3 regions of the Enterobacter cloacae complex sp. HYC080_NIDB genome follow, and region 1 is predicted to be linked to each of the others. Evidence: predicted binding sites of a transcription regulator. Region 1 holds the regulator's gene; each other region holds the start of a gene.
What was found. The regulator CRP, encoded in region 1, controls carbon source genes, mostly activating them, when cyclic AMP is high. The targets are predictions, from matches to a motif close to ATGTGANNNNNNTCACAT.
Positions count from the first base shown of each region.

Region 2: focA (formate transporter FocA) is a predicted target of CRP. The motif match lies at 4,573-4,590, and genes of this name have one in related genera.
Region 3: udp (uridine phosphorylase) is a predicted target of CRP. The motif match lies at 6,542-6,559, and genes of this name have one in related genera.

Region 1 is NZ_CP114212.1:404,369-412,094, reverse strand. Features, by position in the region: gene O1723_RS01840 (hydrolase) at 1-482, shown strand, start outside; gene O1723_RS01835 (YheU family protein) at 479-697, shown strand; gene O1723_RS01830 (phosphoribulokinase) at 728-1,597, shown strand; gene O1723_RS01825 (OsmC family protein) at 1,684-2,088, opposite strand; gene crp (cAMP-activated global transcriptional regulator CRP) at 2,400-3,032, shown strand; gene O1723_RS01815 (YccS/YhfK family putative transporter) at 3,090-5,177, shown strand; gene argD (bifunctional acetylornithine/succinyldiaminopimelate transaminase) at 5,174-6,394, opposite strand; gene pabA (aminodeoxychorismate synthase component 2) at 6,481-7,044, opposite strand; partial or broken gene O1723_RS01800 (putative adenosine monophosphate-protein transferase Fic) at 7,075-7,542, opposite strand; partial or broken gene O1723_RS01795 (YhfG family protein) at 7,575-7,658, opposite strand.
Region 2 is NZ_CP114212.1:2,945,057-2,952,782, forward strand. Features, by position in the region: gene aroA (3-phosphoshikimate 1-carboxyvinyltransferase) at 1-342, opposite strand, end outside; gene serC (3-phosphoserine/phosphohydroxythreonine transaminase) at 411-1,499, opposite strand; gene O1723_RS14055 (DUF421 domain-containing protein) at 1,662-2,354, opposite strand; gene ycaO (30S ribosomal protein S12 methylthiotransferase accessory factor YcaO) at 2,482-4,242, shown strand; gene focA (formate transporter FocA) at 4,649-5,506, shown strand; gene pflB (formate C-acetyltransferase) at 5,558-7,726, shown strand, end outside.
Region 3 is NZ_CP114212.1:219,189-226,914, reverse strand. Features, by position in the region: gene tatC (Sec-independent protein translocase subunit TatC) at 1-102, opposite strand, end outside; gene tatB (Sec-independent protein translocase protein TatB) at 105-647, opposite strand; gene tatA (Sec-independent protein translocase subunit TatA) at 651-905, opposite strand; gene ubiB (ubiquinone biosynthesis regulatory protein kinase UbiB) at 982-2,622, opposite strand; gene ubiJ (ubiquinone biosynthesis protein UbiJ) at 2,619-3,224, opposite strand; gene ubiE (bifunctional demethylmenaquinone methyltransferase/2-methoxy-6-polyprenyl-1,4-benzoquinol methylase UbiE) at 3,238-3,993, opposite strand; gene rmuC (DNA recombination protein RmuC) at 4,060-5,517, opposite strand; gene udp (uridine phosphorylase) at 5,657-6,418, opposite strand; gene O1723_RS01000 (dienelactone hydrolase family protein) at 6,674-7,477, shown strand; gene O1723_RS00995 (glycoside hydrolase family 130 protein) at 7,519-7,726, opposite strand, start outside.

The DNA of each region.
Region 1 (7,726 bases):
CGCCGTTTATGCTGGAGCAGTGCAGCTACCATATGGATAAAGGGTTTTCCCGCGTCTATCAGCGCTATCTGCTCAACCTGCTGAAAGCCAACGCCGCACGTAAGCTGAAGGCTTACCCGGATACCCTGCCGGTCAGCCTGCGCCAGTTGAAAAAGGTGCGCCGCATTCGTGAATTCGACGATCTGATCACCGCAAAAATTCACGGCTTCGCCGATGCGATCGACTATTACCGTCAGTGCAGCGCCATGCCGTTGCTCAGCAAAATCACCCAGCCGACGCTGATTATTCACGCCAAAGATGACCCGTTTATGGATCATCACTCTATTCCCGCGCAGGAATTCCTTCCCGACAATGTTCACTATCAGTTGACTGAACATGGCGGCCACGTTGGATTTATTGGCGGGACGCTGCGCCGCCCGAAAATGTGGCTGGAGGCGCGTATTCCTGACTGGCTTACTCCTTATCTGGACGGTGCAAAATGATCATCCCCTGGCAGGATCTGTCTCCCGAAACGCTCGATAATCTGATTGAAAGCTTTGTATTACGTGAAGGCACCGATTATGGTGAACATGAACGCTCACTCGAGCAGAAGGTCAACGATGTAAAACGCCAGCTGAAAAGCGGCGACGTGGTGCTGGTGTGGTCAGAACTGCATGAGACGGTCAATATCATGCCCCGCAACGCGTTTCACGGCTGACCTTCCAACCTTTTCAGTCAGGGAGTTGCTATGTCTGCCAGACATCCCATTATTGCCGTTACGGGGTCGAGTGGTGCGGGAACGACCACCACCAGCCTCGCGTTTCGTAAGATTTTCGCCCAACTGAATCTCCGGGCGGCGGAGGTCGAAGGCGACAGTTTTCACCGCTATACGCGACCTGAAATGGACATGGCGATCCGTAAGGCGCGCGATCTGGGTAAACACATCAGCTATTTCGGTCCCGAAGCCAATGACTTTGGCCTCCTTGAGCAAACCTTCCTGGAGTACGGTCAGAGCGGCAAAGGGCAATCGCGTAAGTATCTGCATACCTATGATGAAGCTGTGCCGTGGAATCAGGTGCCGGGCACCTTTACCCCCTGGCAGCCGCTGCCGGAACCCACCGATGTGCTGTTTTATGAGGGATTACACGGCGGCGTAGTCACCCCACAGCATGACGTGGCGCGTCATGTGGATCTGCTGGTTGGCGTGGTGCCTATCGTGAACCTGGAGTGGATCCAGAAGCTGACGCGCGACATGAGCGAGCGCGGCCATTCGCGCGAAGCGGTGATGGATTCGGTGGTGCGCTCCATGGAAGACTACATCAACTACCTCACGCCACAGTTCTCCCGCACGCACATTAACTTCCAGCGCGTGCCGACGGTGGACACCTCTAACCCGTTCGCGGCGAAAACCATCCCGTCGCTGGACGAGAGCTTTGTGGTGATCCACTTCCGCAATCTCGAAGGCATTGATTATCCCTGGCTGCTGGCGATGCTGCAGGGCTCGTTTATTTCGCACATGAATACGTTAGTGGTACCAGGCGGAAAAATGGGGCTGGCGATGGAGCTCATCATGACGCCGCTGGTGGAGCGGTTGATGGAAGGGAAGCAGATTGCGTGAGTTGTTCTGCCCGGTGGCGCTGCGCTTACCGGGCCTACGTTCATGCTTTTGTAGGGCGGGTCAGCGAAGCGCCACCCGCCAAAAGATTAAGCCTCGATCACTTCATACGAATGCGTGATTTTTACCGCTTTCTCCAGCATTAACGCCACAGAGCAGTATTTTTCCGCAGACAGATCCACCGCACGCGAAACCGCCGCGTCTTTAAGCGCTTTACCGGTGACCACAAAGTGCAGATTAATGTGGGTGAACAGGCGTGGCGCCTCTTCGCGACGTTCTGAGGTGAGTTTAACCTCGCAATCCGTCACGTCATGACGACCTTTTTGCAGAATCGACACCACGTCAATCGCGCTGCATCCACCCGCCGCCATCAGCACCATTTCCATTGGGCTGGGGGCTTTATCGCCGGAGTTACCGTCCATCAAAATCTGGTGCCCTGACGCGGATTCGCCCAGGAACGTTAAACCTTCAACCCATTTCACGCGCGCTTGCATATTCTTTAACTCCAACGTTGCATTTTCGGTGACAGATTACGCGTGCGTTACATTTCTCGCAACGGAAGGCGACCTGCATCATGCTGAAGCGAGACACCAGGAGACACGCGGCGAAAGCTATGCTAAAACACTCAGGATGCTACAGTAATACATTGACGTTACACATGTATGCAGAGGACATCAAACTTTACTGGCTGCGAAACGTTACGACAGCCGACTTCCCAGGGTATGGGTAAGAATTCGATTGCAACCCCAGAGTCCGGATGCATCTGATGACTCTGGTGACAGCTTATAACAGAGGATAACAGCGCATGGTGCTTGGCAAACCGCAAACAGACCCGACTCTCGAATGGTTCTTGTCTCATTGCCACATTCATAAGTACCCATCGAAGAGCACGCTGATTCACCAGGGTGAAAAAGCGGAAACGTTGTATTACATCGTCAAAGGCTCGGTGGCAGTGCTGATCAAAGATGAGGAAGGGAAAGAGATGATCCTTTCTTATCTGAACCAGGGCGATTTTATCGGTGAACTGGGCCTGTTTGAAGAAGGCCAGGAACGTAGCGCCTGGGTTCGTGCAAAGACAGCATGTGAAGTGGCTGAAATTTCTTACAAGAAATTCCGTCAGTTGATTCAGGTAAACCCTGACATCCTGATGCGTCTTTCTTCCCAGATGGCGCGTCGTCTGCAGGTCACATCCGAGAAAGTGGGTAACCTCGCCTTCCTGGACGTCACCGGTCGTATCGCGCAGACCCTGCTGAACCTGGCGAAACAGCCAGACGCCATGACCCACCCGGACGGCATGCAAATTAAAATTACCCGTCAGGAAATTGGTCAGATCGTCGGTTGCTCCCGCGAAACGGTGGGTCGTATCCTGAAAATGCTGGAAGATCAGAACCTGATCTCTGCCCACGGTAAAACCATCGTGGTCTACGGAACGCGTTAATTCCGCTCAAACGGCGTGCCATCGCAAGGTGTCACGCCGTTTTTGTCTCTATTCCCCATGTGGCGCAGGCTGATCTATCACCCGGAAGTTAATTACGCACTGCGACAAACGCTGGTGTTGTGCCTTCCTGTGGCCGTGGGCCTGATTCTGGGACATCTCCAGCAGGGTCTGCTGTTTTCTCTCGTTCCCGCCTGCTGCAACATCGCAGGTCTGGACACGCCGCATAAACGCTTTTTCAAACGCCTGATCGTTGGCGGTTCGCTGTTTGCTGGCTGTAGCCTCGCCGTGCAGCTTTTACTGGCGCGCGATATTCCGCTGCCGCTGATCCTGACCGTACTGGCGATGAGCCTCGGTGTTACAGCAGAAATCAGTTCCCTGCACGCCCGCCTGCTTCCCGCTTCACTGATTGCCGCCATCTTCACCCTGAGCCTCGCCGGGAATATGCCGGTGTGGGAGCCGCTGCTGATCTACGCCCTCGGCACGCTGTGGTACGGGCTGTTTAACTGGTTCTGGTTCTGGCTGTGGCGGGAACAGCCGCTGCGTGAATCTCTGAGCCTGTTGTATGTGCAGCTTGCAGATTACTGCGAAGCCAAATACACCTTGCTGACCCAGCATACCGACCCGGAAAAATCCTTACCGCCGCTGCTGACGCGCCAGCAAAAGGTGGTGGATCTGATAAGCCAATGCTATCAGCAGTTGCATATGCTCGCCGCCAACAAGAATCACGAATATAAACGCCTGCTGCGTACTTTCCAGGTGGGGCTGGATCTGCAGGAGCATATCTCCGTGAGCCTTCATCACCCACAAGAGGTGCAAAAGCTGGTCGAGCGCAGCCACGCCGAGGCGGTGATCCGCTGGAATGCGCAGACCGTCTCCACGCGCCTGCGGGTGCTGGCGGACGACATTCTCTATCACCGCTACCCCACGCGCTTTAACATGGATAAACAGCTCGGCGCGCTGGAGAAAATTGCTCGTCAGCATCCGGATAACCCGGTCGGCCAGTTTGCCGCCTGGCACTTCAGCCGCATTGCCCGCGTGCTGCGCACCCAGCGCCCGCTGTATCCCCGCGACCTGATGGCGGATAAGCAAAAACGTCTGCCGCTCCTGCCAGCACTCAGAAGCTATCTCTCTCTTAAGTCTTCTGCCCTGCGCAATGCCGCGCGGATTAGCGTTATGCTCAGTATCGCCAGTCTGATGGGCATGGCGCTGCATCTGCCGAAACCGTACTGGATCTTAATGACCGTGCTGTTTGTCACCCAGAACGGCTACGGCGCCACGCGGGTACGTATTCTGCATCGGGCAGGCGGCACGATGGCGGGGCTGATTATTGCGGGCGTAACGCTACACTTCCACGTTCCCGAGGGGTATACCCTGGCAGGGATGCTGGTGATTACGCTGGTGAGTTACCTGATTATCCGCAAAAACTACGGCTGGGCGATGGTGGGCTTTACGGTGACGGCGGTATATACCCTTCAGCTGCTTACGCTAAACGGGGAACAGTTTATCGTTGCCCGCCTGATCGATACGCTGATTGGCTGCCTGATCGCCTTTGGTGGCATGGTCTGGCTGTGGCCGCAGTGGCAAAGCGGATTGCTGCGCCAGAACGCCCACGACGCGCTGGAGGCTGACCAGCAGGCCATTCGTCTGATCCTGAGCGACGACCCGCAGCCCTCCCCGCTGGCGTATCAGCGGATGAAAGTTAATCAGGCGCACAACGCCCTGTTTAACTCGCTCAACCAGGCGATGCAGGAGCCAGGCTTTAACGCGCACTATCTGGCGGACATGAAGCTCTGGGTCACGCATAGCCAGTTTATCGTCGAGCATATTAACGCCATGACCACCCTGGCGCGCGAGCACACGATGCTGACGCCGGATCTGGCGCAGCGTTATTTGCAGTCGTGTGAAATCGCCCTGCAGAGGTGTCAGCAGCGTCTGGAGTATGACGCGCCGGGTGAGTCGGGGGATTCGAACATTCTGGAAGCGCCGGAAACGCTGACCCACGGGCCGATGAGCACCCTGGAGCAGCATTTGCAGCGCGTGCTGGGCCACCTGAACACCATGCACACCATTTCGTCGGTGGCATGGCGTCAGCGTCCTCATCATGGCATTTGGTTAACGCGCCGGTTAAAACGAACCGAGTATTAGCCTTTAACGATCTTCGCGACCGCTACGGCAAAGCGGGTTAACCCGTCTTCAATGTCTTTCTCTTCCACCACCAGCGAAGGTGCGAAACGCATCACGTCTGGCCCCGCATTCAGCACCATTACCCCTTCGTGGGCGGCAGCATGCAGAAAATCGCGGGCGCGGCCTTTGTACTGTGGCGTGAGCTCGGCACCCATCAGCAGACCCATGCCACGGATTTCGCTGAACACATCATACTGGTCATTGATCTTTTGCAGATGTTTTACGAACAGCTCACGCTTCGCATTCACGCCGTTCAGCACTTCCGGGGTATTGATGGTATCAAATGCCGCACCCGCCACGGCGCTCGCCAGCGGGTTACCGCCATAGGTTGAGCCGTGCGAACCGACATGAAACGCAGAGGCGATCTCCTGAGTCGTCAGCACCGCACTCACCGGGAAACCACCGCCGAGCGCTTTGGCACTGGTCAAAATATCCGGCGTCACGCCGTAGTGCATATAAGCGAACAGATCGCCGGTACGTCCCATTCCGCACTGCACTTCATCAAACACCAGCAGCGCCTGATGCTCATCACACAGCGCGCGCAGCCCTTGCAGGAATTCCGGGGTGGCCGCCGTCACGCCGCCTTCGCCCTGAATTGGCTCCACGACTACCGCACAGGTGTGGTCGTCCATCACCGCTTTCACCGCATGCAGATCGTTAAACGGCACATGGATGATGTCGGCCGGTTTTGGGCCAAAGCCGTCGGAATACTTCGGCTGGCCGCCGACGGAGACGGTAAAGAACGAGCGCCCGTGGAAGGCGTTGTGGAAGGCGATGATTTTGGTTTTGTACGGGCTGTGACGTGTCGTCGCGTAATAACGCGCCAGCTTAAAGGCGGTTTCGTTGGCTTCGGTGCCGGAGTTCATAAACAGCACACGCTCGGCAAACGTGGCATCAATGATTTTGCGGCCCAGACGCAGCGCCGGCTCGTTGGTGAATACGTTACTGGTGTGCCACAGGGTTTCGCCCTGGGTTTTCAGCGCCTCCACCAGCGCAGGATGGCAATGACCCAGCGCCGTGACCGCAATACCGCCCGCGAAATCCACATACTCTTTTCCCTGCTGATCCCAGACGCGGCTGCCTTTCCCCTTAACCGGGATAAACTCAGTCGGTGCATAAATCGGCAGAATCACTTCATCGAATGTTGCGCGGGTAATTGCTGGTTGTTCAGTTGCCATGTCATGCCCATCCATTTTATGTCACATTGATTGTGAAAATATAATCACAAAATATGCATAAAAAATCACAGCAAGGCAACAGATATTCAGCGATGGAAGAAATTAGCCAGCAGGTCATGCCCTTGCTCGCTAAGGATACTTTCCGGATGGAATTGCACGCCCTCAAGATCCCACTCGCGGTGGCGAATCCCCATGATCTCCTGCGTATCGCTCCAGGCGGTCACCTCAAAGCAGTCTGGCAGCGTCGGCGGGTCAATCATCAGCGAATGGTAGCGCGTCACGGTTAAGGGATTATTGAGCCCCGTGAATACCCCGGTACTGGTATGCGTGACCGGCGACGTTTTTCCGTGCATCACTTTCGCGGCACGCACGATGGTGGCGCCGAATACCTGGGCAATGGCCTGATGGCCCAGGCAGACGCCCAGAATGGGCAGCTTGCCAGCATAGTGCCGGATAACATCCAGAGACACGCCCGATTCCGACGGCGTGCAGGGGCCGGGTGAAATCACAATTTTCTGCGGAGCCAGCGTCGCAATATCGGTCAGAGTCACGTCATCGTTACGGCGGACAACCACCTCAGCTCCCAGCTCACAAAAATACTGGTAAAGGTTCCAGGTGAAGGAATCGTAGTTATCAATCAGCAGAATCATGGCGGCTCCCGAAAAAAATGCCGCCCTATTCTACTCAGATTCCCGCGCTTCGCTCACTACTTTGGCAAAGACAGCGTTCAGCGCAGTCAAATCGCCCGTGGCGCCGCTTCGGTTCGCCGCCACCCACTGCTCGGGATCGATACCCCGCCAGTCCAGCATATACCCGGCATGAATGGCCAACTGCTCAAAGAAGACCCGTTGGGCAATACCATTGCCGCTCATAAAAGGATGCAGCATATTGATTTCACAGTAGTAGTGACTAACTCTGTTCACAAAGGTTTCTTTCTGAAGACCCACCAGATACTTTTCGCTTTCCAGGTCCGCCATCAATTCATTGCCCATCTTCTCGATGTACTCGAAGTGGCAGAAAGGAATGTCACCTTTAAAAATATCGTCGGTACGGTATTCGCCCGCCCGCTTCAGCTCTTTGCGATACAGATGGCGGTGAATAAGGCAAAGATGGGGTAAACCGGGCGCGGAAGGCCCGAGCTCCAGCGTCTCAATATGGGTTCTGAAGGACCATGACCTTTTTCAAGGAGACAACTGGCCTGAAGATTGACGTTACGCTGCTGCTCCCAAATACGGGATTTTTGCTTGTCGGTGAGTTTTTTCACTTAACGCCTCCCTGAATAGTCCGTTTGCCACAAGTATAAGCAGCAAAACGCGCTTTCGCAGGGAGGGG
Region 2 (7,726 bases), 2.0 Mb from region 1:
CACGATGTTATTGGTGCCCAGACACAGCGCCGCCGCCAATGGACGCATCGCGGTACCCGCGTTGCCCAGAAACAGCTCGAGCTCTTCACCCGAACGCAGCGCGCCGCCGTTGCCGGTCACTTCACAGCGGGTACGATCGTCAGAGAGAGTGTAATGAACACCCAACGCTTTCAGCGCATTGAGCATGTGGCGTACGTCATCGCTGTCCAGCAGGTTTGTAAGGACGGTGGTGCCGTTTGCCAGAGCTGCCAGCAGCAGAGCGCGGTTCGAGACACTTTTTGAACCAGGCAGATTGATGGTGCCATCTACCCGCGCGATAGGTTGTAACGTCAGGGATTCCATGAAACTTAACTCTCAACTCAACATAATAAAAACCCCGCAGGGACGCTGCGGGGGTGAAAAACAGCAAATTAACCGTGACGACGTTCGAAATCGATCATGAAATCAGTCAGGGCTTTAACGCCTTCCAGCGGCATCGCGTTATAAATAGAGGCACGCATCCCCCCCACCACACGATGACCTTTCAGCGCGTGCAGACCTGCCGCGAAGGACTCTTTCAGGAACACGTTGTCCAGGTTGCTGTCTGCCAGCTGGAACGGCACGTTCATGCGGGAGCGGTTAGCTTTCGCCACATCGTTACGGTAGAAATCGCTTTTGTCGATCACGCCGTACAGCAGTTCAGCTTTCTGCTGATTGACCTTGTCCATCTGCGCCACACCGCCGTTTTGCTTCAGCCATTTGAAGACCAGGCCCGAAAGGTACCAGGCAAACGTCGGTGGCGTGTTGAACATGGAGTCGTTATCGTTCAGCACGGTGTAGTCGAGAATTGACGGGCAAGACGTATGGGCTTTCCCCAGGAGATCTTCACGTACAATGACGATTGTCAGGCCTGCAGGACCGATATTTTTCTGTGCGCCTGCATAGATAACGCCGTAGCGGCTGACATCAATCGGGGCAGAAAGAATGGTGGAGGAGAAGTCGGCGGCAACCACAACATCGCTGGCGAAGTTTGGCGTCTCGTCGATGGCAATCCCGTCGATAGTTTCGTTCGGGCAGTAGTGGAGATAGGCTGCGTTATCAGAAAGCTGCCATTCGCTCATGGGCTTCACGGCGCGCAGACCGTCAACGGTCACTTTGGCGTCGATAACGTTCGGCGTGCAGTATTTGTGCGCTTCTTTAACGGCGCTTGCCGCCCAGTAGCCCGCATCAACGTAGTCAGCCGTCGTTTTATCGCCAAGGATATTCAGCGGTACGCCAGCAAACTGGCCGCGTCCGCCGCCGTGACAGAACAATACTTTGTAGTTCGAGGGAATATTCAGCAGATCGCGAAAATCCTTTTCTGCCTCTTCCGCCACCTGAATAAACTCTTTACCACGGTGGCTGATTTCCATCACCGACGTACCGAGACCGTTCCAGTCACAAAGTTCCTGTTGAGCCTGTTTAAGCACGTCTGCCGGTAACATCGCCGGACCTGAACTGAAATTAAAGACTTGAGCCATTTCCCCTCACCACGCTAAAAGCCATAAGTTATAACTGTGGATATCGGTTTTATCATTCAGTGACACGCGCCGCAATGTCTAAAACTTATGACCCGTGAAATGTGGCTCACATCACACAAAACAATCTGCCGCCTCGCCAGGACAAAACCGACAAAATGGCTGTCAGGTGATCCGTTTAGCCCGGCTAACCTTCGTCCATTCTGGATTCGTACAGCGAGGGCATAATTGATGATCGCCTGCCTTCATCACCACCACATGACTACATTTTATACAGGCATATTCGCCCGCATCGGGGACGGTTTTGTATCGCTCAATGAGCATATCCGGCAGGATGCATAACCCCGGCTTCACCTCGTCATCATGATAGTAATACACGCTGATTTGACCGTTCGTTTCCATAATGGCCAGACGCACCTGTCCGAGTTGTTCGACGCTGTTCAGACGCAATTCCATAAAAAATTCGAACTCGGTCATATTGGCACTTTGCACATTTTCCCAGGCCAACTGTCCGTCTTCGACAATCACCACAGGCTTCCCTTCCAGCAGATCTTCCAGCTTTTCGCTCTTCGACATCAGCCACATCACAAGGCGGTACAGCAGCGCCAGCGAGACAAAGACGATAAAGACCGGCACCATCGGCACATCGTCATAAAAGGCGACATCCCCCGCCGCTGACCCCAGCGTGAGGATGATTAACACTTCAAAAAGCGACATCTGCCGCACACCGCGACGGCCCGTAATCTTGAGAAACAGAAAGACAAGAACGAAGGTATACAGGCTCCGCAAAGCCACTTCGCCTAAAAACTCGGGGGGAACTTTATCAAACGCCATCCGCTGGAGATCAAATGCTTTCATTTTTCTATGCCTTAACAGTCAGTTACTGCCACTAAGCATAGCCCAGCCTTTTATTTTCGCCGAAGATAGCACCCGTCACGCAAAACCCGTATCATTGCGCGCTTTACGTACGATAAAAGTGAACGCCATGACTCAAACGTTTATCCCCGGCAAAGACGCCGCTCTGGAAGATTCCATCGCTCGCTTCCAGCAGAAACTGACCGACCTGGGTTTTAACATCGAAGAAGCCTCCTGGCTCAATCCGGTGCCCCATGTCTGGTCCGTCCATATTCGCGACAAAGAGTGTGCCCTGTGCTTTACCAACGGGAAAGGCGCGACTAAAAAAGCGGCACTGGCCTCCGCGCTGGGTGAGTATTTTGAGCGTCTGTCCACCAACTATTTCTTCGCTGACTTCTGGTTGGGCGAAACCATCGCTAACGGCCCATTCGTTCACTATCCGAACGAAAAATGGTTCCCGCTGACCGAAGACGATGAACTGCCGGAAGGTATTCTCGACGCCCGCCTGCGTGCGTTCTACGATCCAGAAAACGAACTGACCGCCAGCATGCTGATCGATCTGCAGTCTGGTAACGAAGATCGTGGTATCTGCGCCCTGCCGTTCACCCGCCAGTCTGACGAGCAGACCGTGTATATTCCGATGAACATCGTCGGCAACCTGTATGTGTCTAACGGCATGTCCGCCGGTAACACCCGCAACGAAGCGCGCGTTCAGGGCTTGTCAGAAGTGTTCGAGCGTCACATTAAAAACCGCATTATTGCCGAATCTATCAGCCTGCCTGAAATTCCGGCCGACGTGCTGGCGCGCTACCCAGGCGTGGTGGAGTCCATCGCCAAACTCGAAGCGGAAGGTTTCCCAATCTTCGCCTACGATGGCTCACTGGGCGGAAAATATCCGGTGATCTGCGTGGTGCTGTTTAACCCAGAAAACGGCACCTGCTTCGCCTCCTTCGGCGCGCACCCTGACTTCGGCGTGGCGCTGGAGCGTACCGTCACCGAACTGCTGCAGGGCCGTAGCCTGAAAGATCTCGACGTCTTCACACCGCCAACCTTTGACGATGAAGAAGTGGCGGAGCATACCAACCTCGAAACCCACTTCATCGATTCCAGCGGCCTGATCTCCTGGGATATGTTTAAGCAGGACGCAGACTATCCGTTCGTAGACTGGAGCTTTGCCGGCACCACGGAAGAAGAGTTCGCCACGCTGATGGCCATCTTTAACGCCGAAGATCAGGAAGTCTACATTGCCGACTACGAACACCTGGGCGTTTACGCATGCCGCATCATTGTGCCGGGCATGTCCGACATCTACCCTGCTGAAGATCTGTGGCTGGCGAACAACAGCATGGGCGCGCACCTGCGCGAAACCCTGCTTGCTCTGCCAGGCAGCGAGTGGGAAAAAGAGGATTATCTGAACCTGATCGCCCAACTGGACGAAGAAGGTCACGATGATTTCACTCGCGTGCGTGAACTGCTGGGCCTGGCGACGGGTAAAGACAACGGCTGGTATACCCTGCGTATCGGGGAGCTGAAAGCGATGCTGGCGCTGGCTGGCGGCGATCTGGATCAGGCCCTGGCCTGGACGGAATGGACGATGGAATTCAACCAGTCGGTCTTCTCTGCCGAGCGCACCAACTATTACCGTTGCCTGCAAACCCTGCTGCTGCTTTCGCAGGAAGAGGATCGTGAGCCACTGCAATACCTGAACGCTTTCGTGCGTATGTACGGTGCTGAAGCGGTTGAAGCCGCCAGCGCGGCGCTCAGCGGTGAAGAGCCATTCTACGGTCTGCAGGCCGTGGACAGCGATCTGAAAGCCTTCCCGGCGCACCAGTCGCTGCTCAAGGCCTATGAAAAGCTGCAGAAAGCAAAAGCCGCTTACTGGTCAAAATAAGCGCATATAACATTAGCAGCAGTAGGCGTATTCAATCGTCTGGGCTATATTACGGGGCAATTTCATTGCCCCGTTTTTTATTTTTTTCGGTAATGATTGCTGATTGTAATAATAAAGTTAAACATGGGTAAATATAATAATCTTTACCCGGGCTTTATTGTTACTTTTTATGGTAAATACTCCATATTAATTAACTGTTTCGGAGGGGGCCGAACGAAATAATTCAACTCTTTTCATAACTTTTAAAATTTATTTTTATACGGATAATCAATTACTTACTCCGCATTTGCTGTAAAACCATACACACTGCGGGCCTATAAGCCAGGCGAGATATGATCTATATCAATTTCTCTTCTATAATGCTTTGTTAGTATCTCGTCGCCGACTTAATAAAGAGAGAGTTAGTGTGAAAGCTGACAACCCTTTTGATCTTTTACTCCCCGCCGCGATGGCAAAAGTTGCCGAAGAAGCGGGTGTCTATAAAGCAACGAAACACCCGATGAAGACGTTCTATCTGGCGATTACTGCTGGTGTGTTCATCTCAATCGCTTTCGTCTTCTACATCACTGCCACTACCGGTACTGCTGCCATGCCTTTCGGCATAGCCAAACTGATTGGCGGCATTTGCTTCTCACTGGGTCTGATTCTTTGCGTCATCTGCGGTGCCGACCTCTTCACCTCAACGGTGCTGATTGTCGTGGCAAAAGCCAGCGGAAGAATTACCTGGGGTCAACTGGCGCGCAACTGGCTTAACGTCTACGTTGGCAACCTGATTGGCTGTCTGCTCTTTGTTCTGTTGATGTGGCTTTCTGGCGAGTACATGACCGCCAACGGCGGCTGGGGGCTTAACGTCCTGCAAACCGCCGACCACAAAATGCACCACACATTTATCGAAGCCGTTGCTCTCGGCATCCTTGCAAACCTGATGGTCTGCCTGGCGGTCTGGATGAGCTATTCTGGTCGTAGCCTGATGGATAAAGCCATGATTATGGTTCTGCCGGTTGCGATGTTTGTTGCCAGCGGCTTTGAGCACAGTATTGCGAATATGTTCATGATCCCGATGGGGATTGTTATCCGCAACTTTGCAAGCCCGGAGTTCTGGACCGCAATTGGTTCATCCCCGGAAAGTTTCTCTCACCTGACTATTATGAATTTCATTACTGATAACCTGATCCCCGTCACTATCGGGAACATTATCGGTGGGGGTCTGTTAGTTGGGTTGACATACTGGGTCATTTACCTGCGTGGCGACGACCATCATTGATGGTTATCTCAGGCAGTAAATAAAAAATCCACTTAAGAAGGTAGGTGTTACATGTCCGAGCTTAATGAAAAGTTAGCCACAGCCTGGGAAGGTTTTGCGAAAGGTGACTGGCAGAATGAAGTCAACGTCCGTGACTTCATTCAGAAAAACTATACCCCGTATGAAGGTGACGAATCCTTCCTGGCTGGCGCAACTGACGCGACCACCAAGCTGTGGGACAGCGTAATGGAAGGCGTTAAACTGGAAAACCGCACTCACGCGCCAGTTGATTTTGACACCTCCGTTGCTTCCACCATCACTTCTCACGATGCTGGCTATATCAACAAAGCCCTTGAGAAAATCGTTGGTCTGCAGACTGAAGCACCACTGAAACGCGCAATCATCCCGTTCGGTGGTATCAAAATGGTTGAAGGTTCCTGCAAAGCGTATAACCGCGAGCTGGACCCAATGCTGAAAAAAATCTTCACCGAATACCGTAAAACCCACAACCAGGGTGTATTCGATGTTTACACCAAAGACATTCTGAACTGCCGTAAATCTGGCGTTCTGACTGGTCTGCCAGATGCGTATGGCCGTGGCCGTATCATTGGTGACTACCGTCGCGTTGCGCTGTACGGTATCGACTTCCTGATGAAAGACAAATACGCGCAGTTTGTTTCCCTGCAGTCTGACCTGGAAAACGGCGTAAACCTGGAAGCGACTATCCGTCTGCGTGAAGAAATTGCTGAACAGCACCGTGCGCTGGGTCAGATCAAAGAGATGGCAGCGAAATATGGCTGCGATATCTCTGGTCCTGCAACCAACGCCCAGGAAGCTATCCAGTGGACCTACTTCGGCTACCTGGCCGCTGTTAAGTCTCAGAATGGTGCAGCAATGTCCTTCGGCCGCGTATCCACCTTCCTGGATGCGTACATCGAACGTGACCTGAAAGCAGGTAAAATCACCGAGCAAGACGCTCAGGAAATGATTGACCACCTGGTCATGAAACTGCGTATGGTTCGCTTCCTGCGTACCCCAGAATACGATGAACTGTTCTCTGGTGACCCAATCTGGGCAACCGAATCTATCGGTGGTATGGGCGTTGACGGCCGTACACTGGTCACCAAAAACAGCTTCCGCTTCCTGAACACCCTGTACACCATGGGTCCTTCTCCGGAGCCGAACATCACCGTTCTGTGGTCTGAAAAACTGCCTCTGAACTTCAAGAAATTCGCCGCTAAAGTGTCCATCGACACCTCTTCTCTGCAGTACGAGAACGATGACCTGATGCGTCCGGACTTCAACAACGACGATTACGCTATCGCTTGCTGCGTAAGCCCAATGGTTGTTGGTAAACAAATGCAGTTCTTCGGTGCGCGTGCAAACCTGGCGAAAACCATGCTGTACGCAATCAACGGCGGCGTTGATGAAAAACTGAAAATGCAGGTTGGTCCTAAGTCTGAGCCGATCAAAGGCGACGTGCTGAACTTCGATGAAGTGATGGAACGTATGGATCACTTCATGGACTGGCTGGCTAAACAGTACGTCACTGCGCTGAACGTTATCCACTACATGCACGACAAGTACAGCTACGAAGCCTCTCTGATGGCGCTGCACGACCGTGACGTTATCCGCACCATGGCGTGTGGTATCGCAGGTCTGTCCGTTGCTGCTGACTCCCTGTCTGCAATCAAATACGCGAAAGTTAAACCAATTCGTGACGAAGACGGCCTGGCTGTAGACTTCGAAATCGAAGGCGAATATCCGCAGTTTGGTAACAACGACTCTCGCGTTGATGACATGGCGGTTGACCTGGTAGAACGTTTCATGAAGAAAATTCAGAAACTGACTACTTACCGTAACGCTATCCCGACTCAGTCTGTTCTGACCATCACCTCTAACGTTGTGTATGGTAAGAAAACCGGTAACACCCCAGACGGTCGTCGTGCTGGCGCGCCATTCGGACCAGGTGCTAACCCAATGCATGGTCGTGACCAGAAAGGTGCGGTAGCCTCTCTGACCTCCGTTGCTAAACTGCCGTTTGCCTACGCGAAAGATGGTATCTCTTATACCTTCTCCATCGTGCCAAACGCGCTGGGTAAAGACGACGAAGTGCGTAAAACTAACCTCGCGGGTCTGATGGATGGTTACTTCCACCACGAAGCGTCCATCGAAGGTGGTCAGCACCTGAACGTGAACGTAATGAACCGTGAAATGCTGCTCGATGCGATGGAACACCCT
Region 3 (7,726 bases), 190 kb from region 1:
CAGGCACAGGAATATCACCAGAACCGCAATAATGCAGTTTAACAGGCGCTTACGCAGCTCAATAAGGTGCGTAATAAGCGGTTGAGTATCATCTACTGCCATGGTTACGCTTTATCACTCGACGAGGGGGATGATTCGGAAACAGGCGCGACGGGTTTCGCTTCCGCCACTTTTATCGTGGGGTCTTTCGGCTGCGCCTGTTTTTTCACTTCGGTTTCCTGCGGCGTCTGTTCTGGCGCGGCGGCCTGGTGCTCAGCACTCGCTGGCGTCACGCCCTCACGTTGCGCTTCGCTGTCCTTCACCACCGGGTTATGAATGGTGTTCGCTTCATCGCTCGCTTTTTCAGGATCGTTAACGCTGTAAGAGCGCTTCATGGATTCCGCCGCTTCGCGCAGTTCATCCATTGAGGCTTTCAGTTCCGGCGTCAGGTTATCCATGCTCGCCTTCTCGACCTTTTTCAGGCTTTCCTGAAACTCCTGGAGCTTAAGTTCCTGTGCCAGCTCATTCTGAACGGTCGATGCCAGCGATCTCAGCGCACGCACCCAGCCCACAACGGTTTTCACCGCCACGGGCAGACGCTGCGGGCCCAGCACGATCAGGCCAATCACAAAGACCAGCAGCAGCTCACTAAAACCAATGTCGAACACGACTTACACCTGCTCTTTATCGTGGCTTTTGGCGTCTTCTTTTTTGGCTTCTTCTTGCTTATCGGAGATGGATTTCGCAGTAAAATCAGCATCCTGGCTGGCTTTATCCTGCTTGTTCTCATCATCGCTCATTGCTTTCTTGAAGCCTTTGATAGACGCGCCCAGATCGGAACCGATAGAACCGAGCTTTTTAGTGCCAAACAGCAGCACGACGATGACGGCAATAATGACTAATTGCCAGATACTGATACCACCCATACAAATTCCTCAGGAATAGATGATTAATTGGTCAAGTCGCATTATACGTATGCGACCCGTCGATGGCGACGCAAACTCAGCGCGTTTTTCTCCATCCGGCTAGCCAGACAACAACCCCGCCAGCCATCAGCCAGGCGGGCATCATCTGCCAGTCCGGACGATTGATTAGCAGCAACGTACCGCTCAACAGCAGCGTTGCACCAATCCCAAAGAGATAGCGTGATTGTCCCTGGCGCACGCGACTGGACTGAAGCTCGCGGGCGATTTTATCCATGCTGTGCTGAAGGTTCTTGCTCTGACGCAAACTGTCGTAAACCAGTTCAGGAATTTCGGGCATTTTTTCAATCCAGAACGGGCCTTTCTCTTTCAATGAGCGCACCAGCGCTGGAAAACCTACCTGATCCTTAATCCAGGATTCCAGGAACGGTTTAGCCGTCTTCCACAAGTCTAACTGAGGATAGAGTTGGCGACCTACACCCTCAACGTAAAGTAATGTTTTCTGAAGTAAAACTAATTGCGGCTGAACTTCCATATTAAAGCGGCGAGCCGTATTAAACAGGTTTAACAGCACGTGCCCGAAGGAGATTTCTGCCAGCGGCTTTTCAAAAATCGGCTCGCAGACGGTACGAATAGCAAACTCAAACTCTTCGACGTTGGTGTCCGGCGGAACCCAGCCGGAGTCAACGTGCAGCTCAGCCACCTTACGGTAGTCACGGTTGAAGAACGCGATAAAGTTCTCGGCCAGATAACGCTTATCTTCTTTATTCAGCGACCCCACAATCCCGCAGTCGATACCGATATACTTCGGATCCTCAGGATGCTCGTAGCTCACAAAAATATTGCCCGGGTGCATATCCGCATGGAAAAAGCTGTCGCGGAACACCTGAGTAAAGAAGACCTGAACGCCACGTTCGGCCAGCAGCTTCATGTTCGTTCCCTGCTTCTCCAGCGCCGCCACATCCGAAACCGGAATACCGTAGATGCGCTCCATGACCATCATGTTCTGACTGCAGTAGTCTGAATAGACCTCAGGCACATAAAGCATCGGGCTGTTTTCAAAATTACGACGCAGCTGAATGGCGTTTGCCGACTCGCGCAGCAGGTTAAGCTCATCAATCAGCGTTTTTTCGTATTCCCGCACCACTTCCATCGGACGCAGACGACGGCCATCAGGTAACAAACGTGGCACCCAGCGCGCCAGACGATAAATCAGCTTCATGTCAGCTTTGATGACCGGCAGGATATCCGGGCGGATCACCTTGATCACCACCTCTTTGCCGTTCTCTTTCAGACGCGCGGTATGCACCTGAGCAATAGACGCCGACGCCAGCGGGGCTATTTCGAAATCGTCAAACCAGGTTTCAACGGGAAGATTACCCATTGCCTCTTCGATCTGTTTCTTCGCCCTCACCCCGTCAAACGGGGCGACACGGTCCTGCAGCATTGCCAGTTCATCGGCAATATGAGGCGGGAAGAGATCGCGGCGGGTTGAGAGCATCTGTCCGAACTTAATCCATACCGGGCCAAGCTCCTGCAGCGCCAGACGCAGACGTTCACCCAGCGGCTGACCTTTATGACGATTAGGCATCCAGAACAACATCCGCCGCCAGATTCTAAGCGGCAGCGTGATACGCATTTTGGGGATAAGCTCATCGAGCCCGTAACTCAAAAAGGTGTGGACGATAAAATAGAGGCGCCGAATTTCACCAGGCGTCATTTGCCCTCCAGTTTTTCCAGCCGTTTGGTTAATGCATCAACCGCACGTTCAACAGCAGCGGTTTCTTCCGCAAACCATGCCACTTCCAGCGGACCGGGGGCCATGCGCCACTCTTCAGTCAGGACTTCTGCGGCATAGCGCTGCTGCCGTTGCAGATTTTTGCGCAAGAACGCCGTGCCGCCATGAATAGCTTTCCCGATCCCTTCAGCGGCGATGTCACCAATAAAAGGCGCGAGCAGTTCTGCCGGGTCAAACTCCGCCAGATCGCTGAGCGCAACGAAGTTTTGTACGACCTGGATGTCGCCCTCCACTTCCAGCTCACCGCTGCGGATAAGCGCCGTCAGTTGCTGGCGATCGCGCAGTTTTGGCAGCACGCTCATATGGGTAATGACCGAGCAATCCGCCTCGCCTTCCCACTCACCCAGAACATCGAGCTGGCGTTCACTGAAGACCAGCACGAGCGGCGTTGAGAACTCTTTTAATACAATGCGCAGGACCTTCCCGTTAAGTCGCTGACGTGCAGCTTTTAGCGCCGGCGCGCGATACAGGAAGGCATTGAGCACATTCTCGATGCCTGCGGTGACTAAGGGTTTAAAGGGCACGGGACACCTCCACTCAGAATTTGTAACCGCGATGCAGCGCAACGACACCCGCCGTCATGTTGAAGTATTCAACGTTCTCAAATTCCGCATCCTGCATCATGGCTTTTAGGGTGTCCTGATCCGGGTGCATGCGAATGGACTCCGCCAGATAGCGGTAGCTCTCCGCGTCGTTCGCCACCAGTTCACCGATACGCGGCAGCACGTGGAAGGAATAGGCGTCGTAGGCTTTGCTCAGCGGCTCAATGATCGGTTTAGAGAACTCGAGCACCAGCAGACGTCCACCCGGCTTCAGTACACGGTACATGGAGCGCAGCGCTTTTTCTTTGTCGGTGACGTTACGCAGGCCGAAGGAGATCGTGATGCAGTCAAAGGTATTATCCGGGAATGGCAGCGCTTCGGCGTTTGCCTGCACGTATTCCACATTGCCCACCACGCCGATGTTACGCAACTTTTCGCGTCCCATTTTCAGCATGGAGTCATTGATATCGGCCAGAACAACGCGGCCAGTTTCACCCACCAGACGGGAAAACTTCGCCGTCAGATCGCCTGTTCCACCGGCTAAATCCAGCACGGTTTGTCCACGGCGCACACCGCTGCAGTCAATGGTGAAGCGTTTCCACAAGCGATGAATGCCGAACGACATCAAGTCATTCATCACATCGTACTTCGCCGCCACGGAATGAAATACGTGGGCCACCATGTCAGCTTTCTGCGCTTTGGCGACAGTCTGAAAGCCAAAGTGCGTCGTGTCTTGTGAATCGTCAACCATCTCAGAGCCTGCTAATCAGTCAAATGTTCGTGAAGTGTAACAGATTGGGCGCGTTTGCCCTACGATTCAACCGCCGTGATAGAAACGTGTCGGCGGCTCGTCAGACGATAAATCCGTCGTTAACTCGTTGTCTTCGCTGGGGGTCTTTTGCTCATCTGCGCCTTCACGCAGACGGAACTCTTCGTCTTGCGCCGTGGCCTGCTCCACCAGTTCCGGATTAATCTCGCGTTTGACCTCCACCCCCAAGCCGCGGAATGCTTCAGCCTGAGCAAGCAGGTTGCCCCGCCCGGAGGCGAGTTTTTTCATCGCCTGACGGTAGTTATCCTGCGCACGGTCCAGGCTTTGCCCGACCGAGGACATATCGTCCACGAAGAGGCGCATTTTGTCATACAGCTTGCTGGCACGCTCGGCAATCTTCTGTGCATTGCGGCTCTGGTGCTCATAGCGCCACAGGTTAGCAATGGTACGTAATGCCACCAGCAGGGTGGTGGGGCTCACCAGCATAATATTATTTTTGAGCGCTTCGGTGATCAGTTCGGGCTGTCTGTCGAGGGCCAGCAGGAACGCCGGTTCGACCGGAATAAACATCAGCACATAGTCCAGCGAGCGCAGCCCCGGAAGCTGCTGATAATCTTTTCTGCCCAGCAGTCGGATATGGTTACGCACGGAGGCAATATGCTCCTGCAGCGCCGACTCGCGCGTGTAGTCGTCTTCCGCATTAAAGTAACGCTCATACGCCACCAGCGTCATTTTGGCGTCGATCACCACATCTTTCCCCTGCGGCAGACGCACAATGACGTCTGGCTGCATCCGCGAGCGGGCATCGTTTTCGATACTTACCTGCGTTTCGTATTCATACCCCTCGCGCAGGCCAGAGGCCTCCAGCACGCGGGTGAGCACCACTTCTCCCCAGTTACCCTGGGTTTTGTTATCCCCTTTTAGCGCCCGAGTGAGGTTGACCGCCTCCTGCGCCATTTGCGCATTCAACTGCTGAAGATTACGAATCTCGTGCGCCAGCGTGTGCCGCTCGCGGGCTTCCTGTCCAAAGCTGTCCTGCACCTGACGGCGAAAACCGTCCAGCTGTTCACGCAGCGGCGTCAGCAGGCTGTTCAGACTCTGGCGATTCTGTTCGTCAACGCGGCGGTTGCTGTGTTCGAAAATGCGGTTGGCGAGATTCTCAAACTGCTCGCTGAGGCGCTGCTCGCTGTTAATCATCTGACGGATTTTGTCTTCCGCATGCAGCTGCGTGGATTCGAGGCGGGTAGTCACTTCGCGGAGATCGGCCTCCAGCGACGTGTTGATATCACGCAGGTTGCGCAGTTCGTTATTGAGCAGCTCGCACTCGTCGCGCCAGTGGTCACTTAGCGCAAGCTGTTGCTTTACCGCGCTGAGCTCGGCGACGATCTCTTCGCGCTCCGCCAGCTGATCGGCCTTCTGCTGCGCATGCTGGTAGCTGGAAATCAGCCAGCCTATCGCAACGCCCGCCAGCGCAATCACCGCATAAATCAGGATTGAGATATCCACAATGCCCCCTGCATCAACGTATTACCCGCACAAAATAGAATTGTGCTGTATAAACGTCCAGTTTGAAAGGGTTTTCCTGCGAGGCGCTACGCAAAAAATAAAGGCCGAACGCGTCGGCCTTTGATTTGAGAAGAGAGGGCTAGATCAGGCGACGAGCCGCTTCCACCACAATTTTCACCGCATGACTTTCGGTCTGCTTCATGGTTTCGGCGTTCGGGATCTCCTGCTGAGTACGGTTGACGATAACGCCCGCCACCATACCGGCACGCAGACCCTGGCTTGCACACATGGTCAGCAGCGTCGCGGATTCCATTTCGTAGTTCATTACGCCCATGGACTGCCACTCTTCCATTGAGCCTTTGAAACGGCTCACAACGCGGCCAGAGAAGGTGTCGTAGCGCTCCTGGCCCGGGTAGAAGGTGTCGGAAGAGGCGGTTACGCCAACGTGGGTGGTCGCGCCCACGGACTTCGCGGCTTCAACCAGCGCCGTGGTGCATTCGAAGTCAGCCACTGCCGGGAATTCCATAGGCGCAAAGTGCAGGCTTGCCCCGTCCAGACGAACGGATGCCGTCGTCACCAGTACGTCGCCCACGTTGATGTGCGGCTGAATCGCGCCGGTCGTGCCGATACGCAGGAAAGTACGAATGCCCAGCTGCGCCAGCTCTTCAACAGCAATAGAGGTAGACGGACCGCCGATACCGGTGGAGCACACAATCACCGCTTTGCCATCCAGCTCTGCACGCCAGGTGGTGAATTCACGATGGGCAGCCAGTTTGACCGGCTTATCCATCAGCGCGGCGATCTTTTCCACACGCTCAGGGTCGCCAGGGACGATAGCGAGCGTAGCCCCTTGTAAATCATTTTTAGTGAGGCCGAGATGAAAAACATCAGACTTAGACATAGGTGACTCCTCTGTGGGTCGGTTAGTCAGAAGAAGTAAAACGGTACTTTACAGAAGCAGTAAGCATAATTTCGTGATGCATCTCACCATGAATGAAAATGATTGCAGTGAATTTCCAACAAAAAGTGATTCACATCACATTAACAAGTTATATCGTCAGGTGCTGCACAAAAGATAGACCGTTTAAGGCACTGTGAGTTGTTAACCTGGTGTCTATATTTACCTTTGCGCTAACTCATTGGTACGGAGAATGCCATGACTGAAAAAACCGGTTTTGCACCTGCTGCGGCACCGCTTGCTTCAACCATCGTTTCAACCTCAGAAGAGGCCATTACGGCGGGAGAGACCTCCATTCCCTCTCAGGGGGAGAATATGCCTGCCTGGCACGCACGACCAAAATCGGCAGACGGTCCGCTGCCCATCGTGATTGTGGTTCAGGAGATTTTTGGGGTTCACGAACATATTCGAGACCTCTGCCGTCGCCTGGCACTTGAAGGATATCTGGCCGTTGCGCCAGAACTCTACTTCCGTCAGGGCGATCCGAACGACTATAGCGATATTCCAACGCTGTTCAGCAATCTGGTCAGCAAAGTCCCGGACGCGCAGGTGCTGGCCGATCTCGACCACGTTGCCAGCTGGGCGGCGCGTAACGGCGGCGACCCGCACCGTCTGATGGTCACCGGCTTCTGCTGGGGCGGACGCATTAGCTGGCTGTATGCCGCACACAATCCGCAGCTCAAAGCGGCTGTCGCCTGGTATGGCAAACTGGTGGGCGAGAAAACGCTGAATTCGCCAAAACATCCGGTGGACATCGCCACTGAGCTCAATGCCCCGGTGCTGGGTCTGTATGGCGGCCAGGACACCGGTATTTCGCTTGATTCGGTAGAAACCATGCGCCATGCGCTACGGGCAGCCAATGCCAATGCGGAGATTGTGGTGTATCCGGATGCCGGACATGCGTTTAACGCAGATTACCGTCCGAGTTATCACGCGGAATCGGCGAAAGATGGCTGGCAGAGAATGCTGGCGTGGTTTAGCCAGTACGGCGGGAAGAAATAAACACTTCGCAGCCCCGGCGAAAGTCGGGGCTGCGTCAGGGCTTACTCCAGGCCCAGATGTTTCCACAGCTCGTCCATCGGCAGCGTGGCCAGGGCGATACGCTCATCCGCCGCACCATACCAGATATGCAACGTGTCATTACGCACCAGCGCCCCGCAGGTAAAGACGACGTTACCGAAAAAGCCTTCACGCTCATAGGGCGCGCTCGGCTCCAGCAGCGGTACGGAAGATTTGGCGATGAGGGTGAGC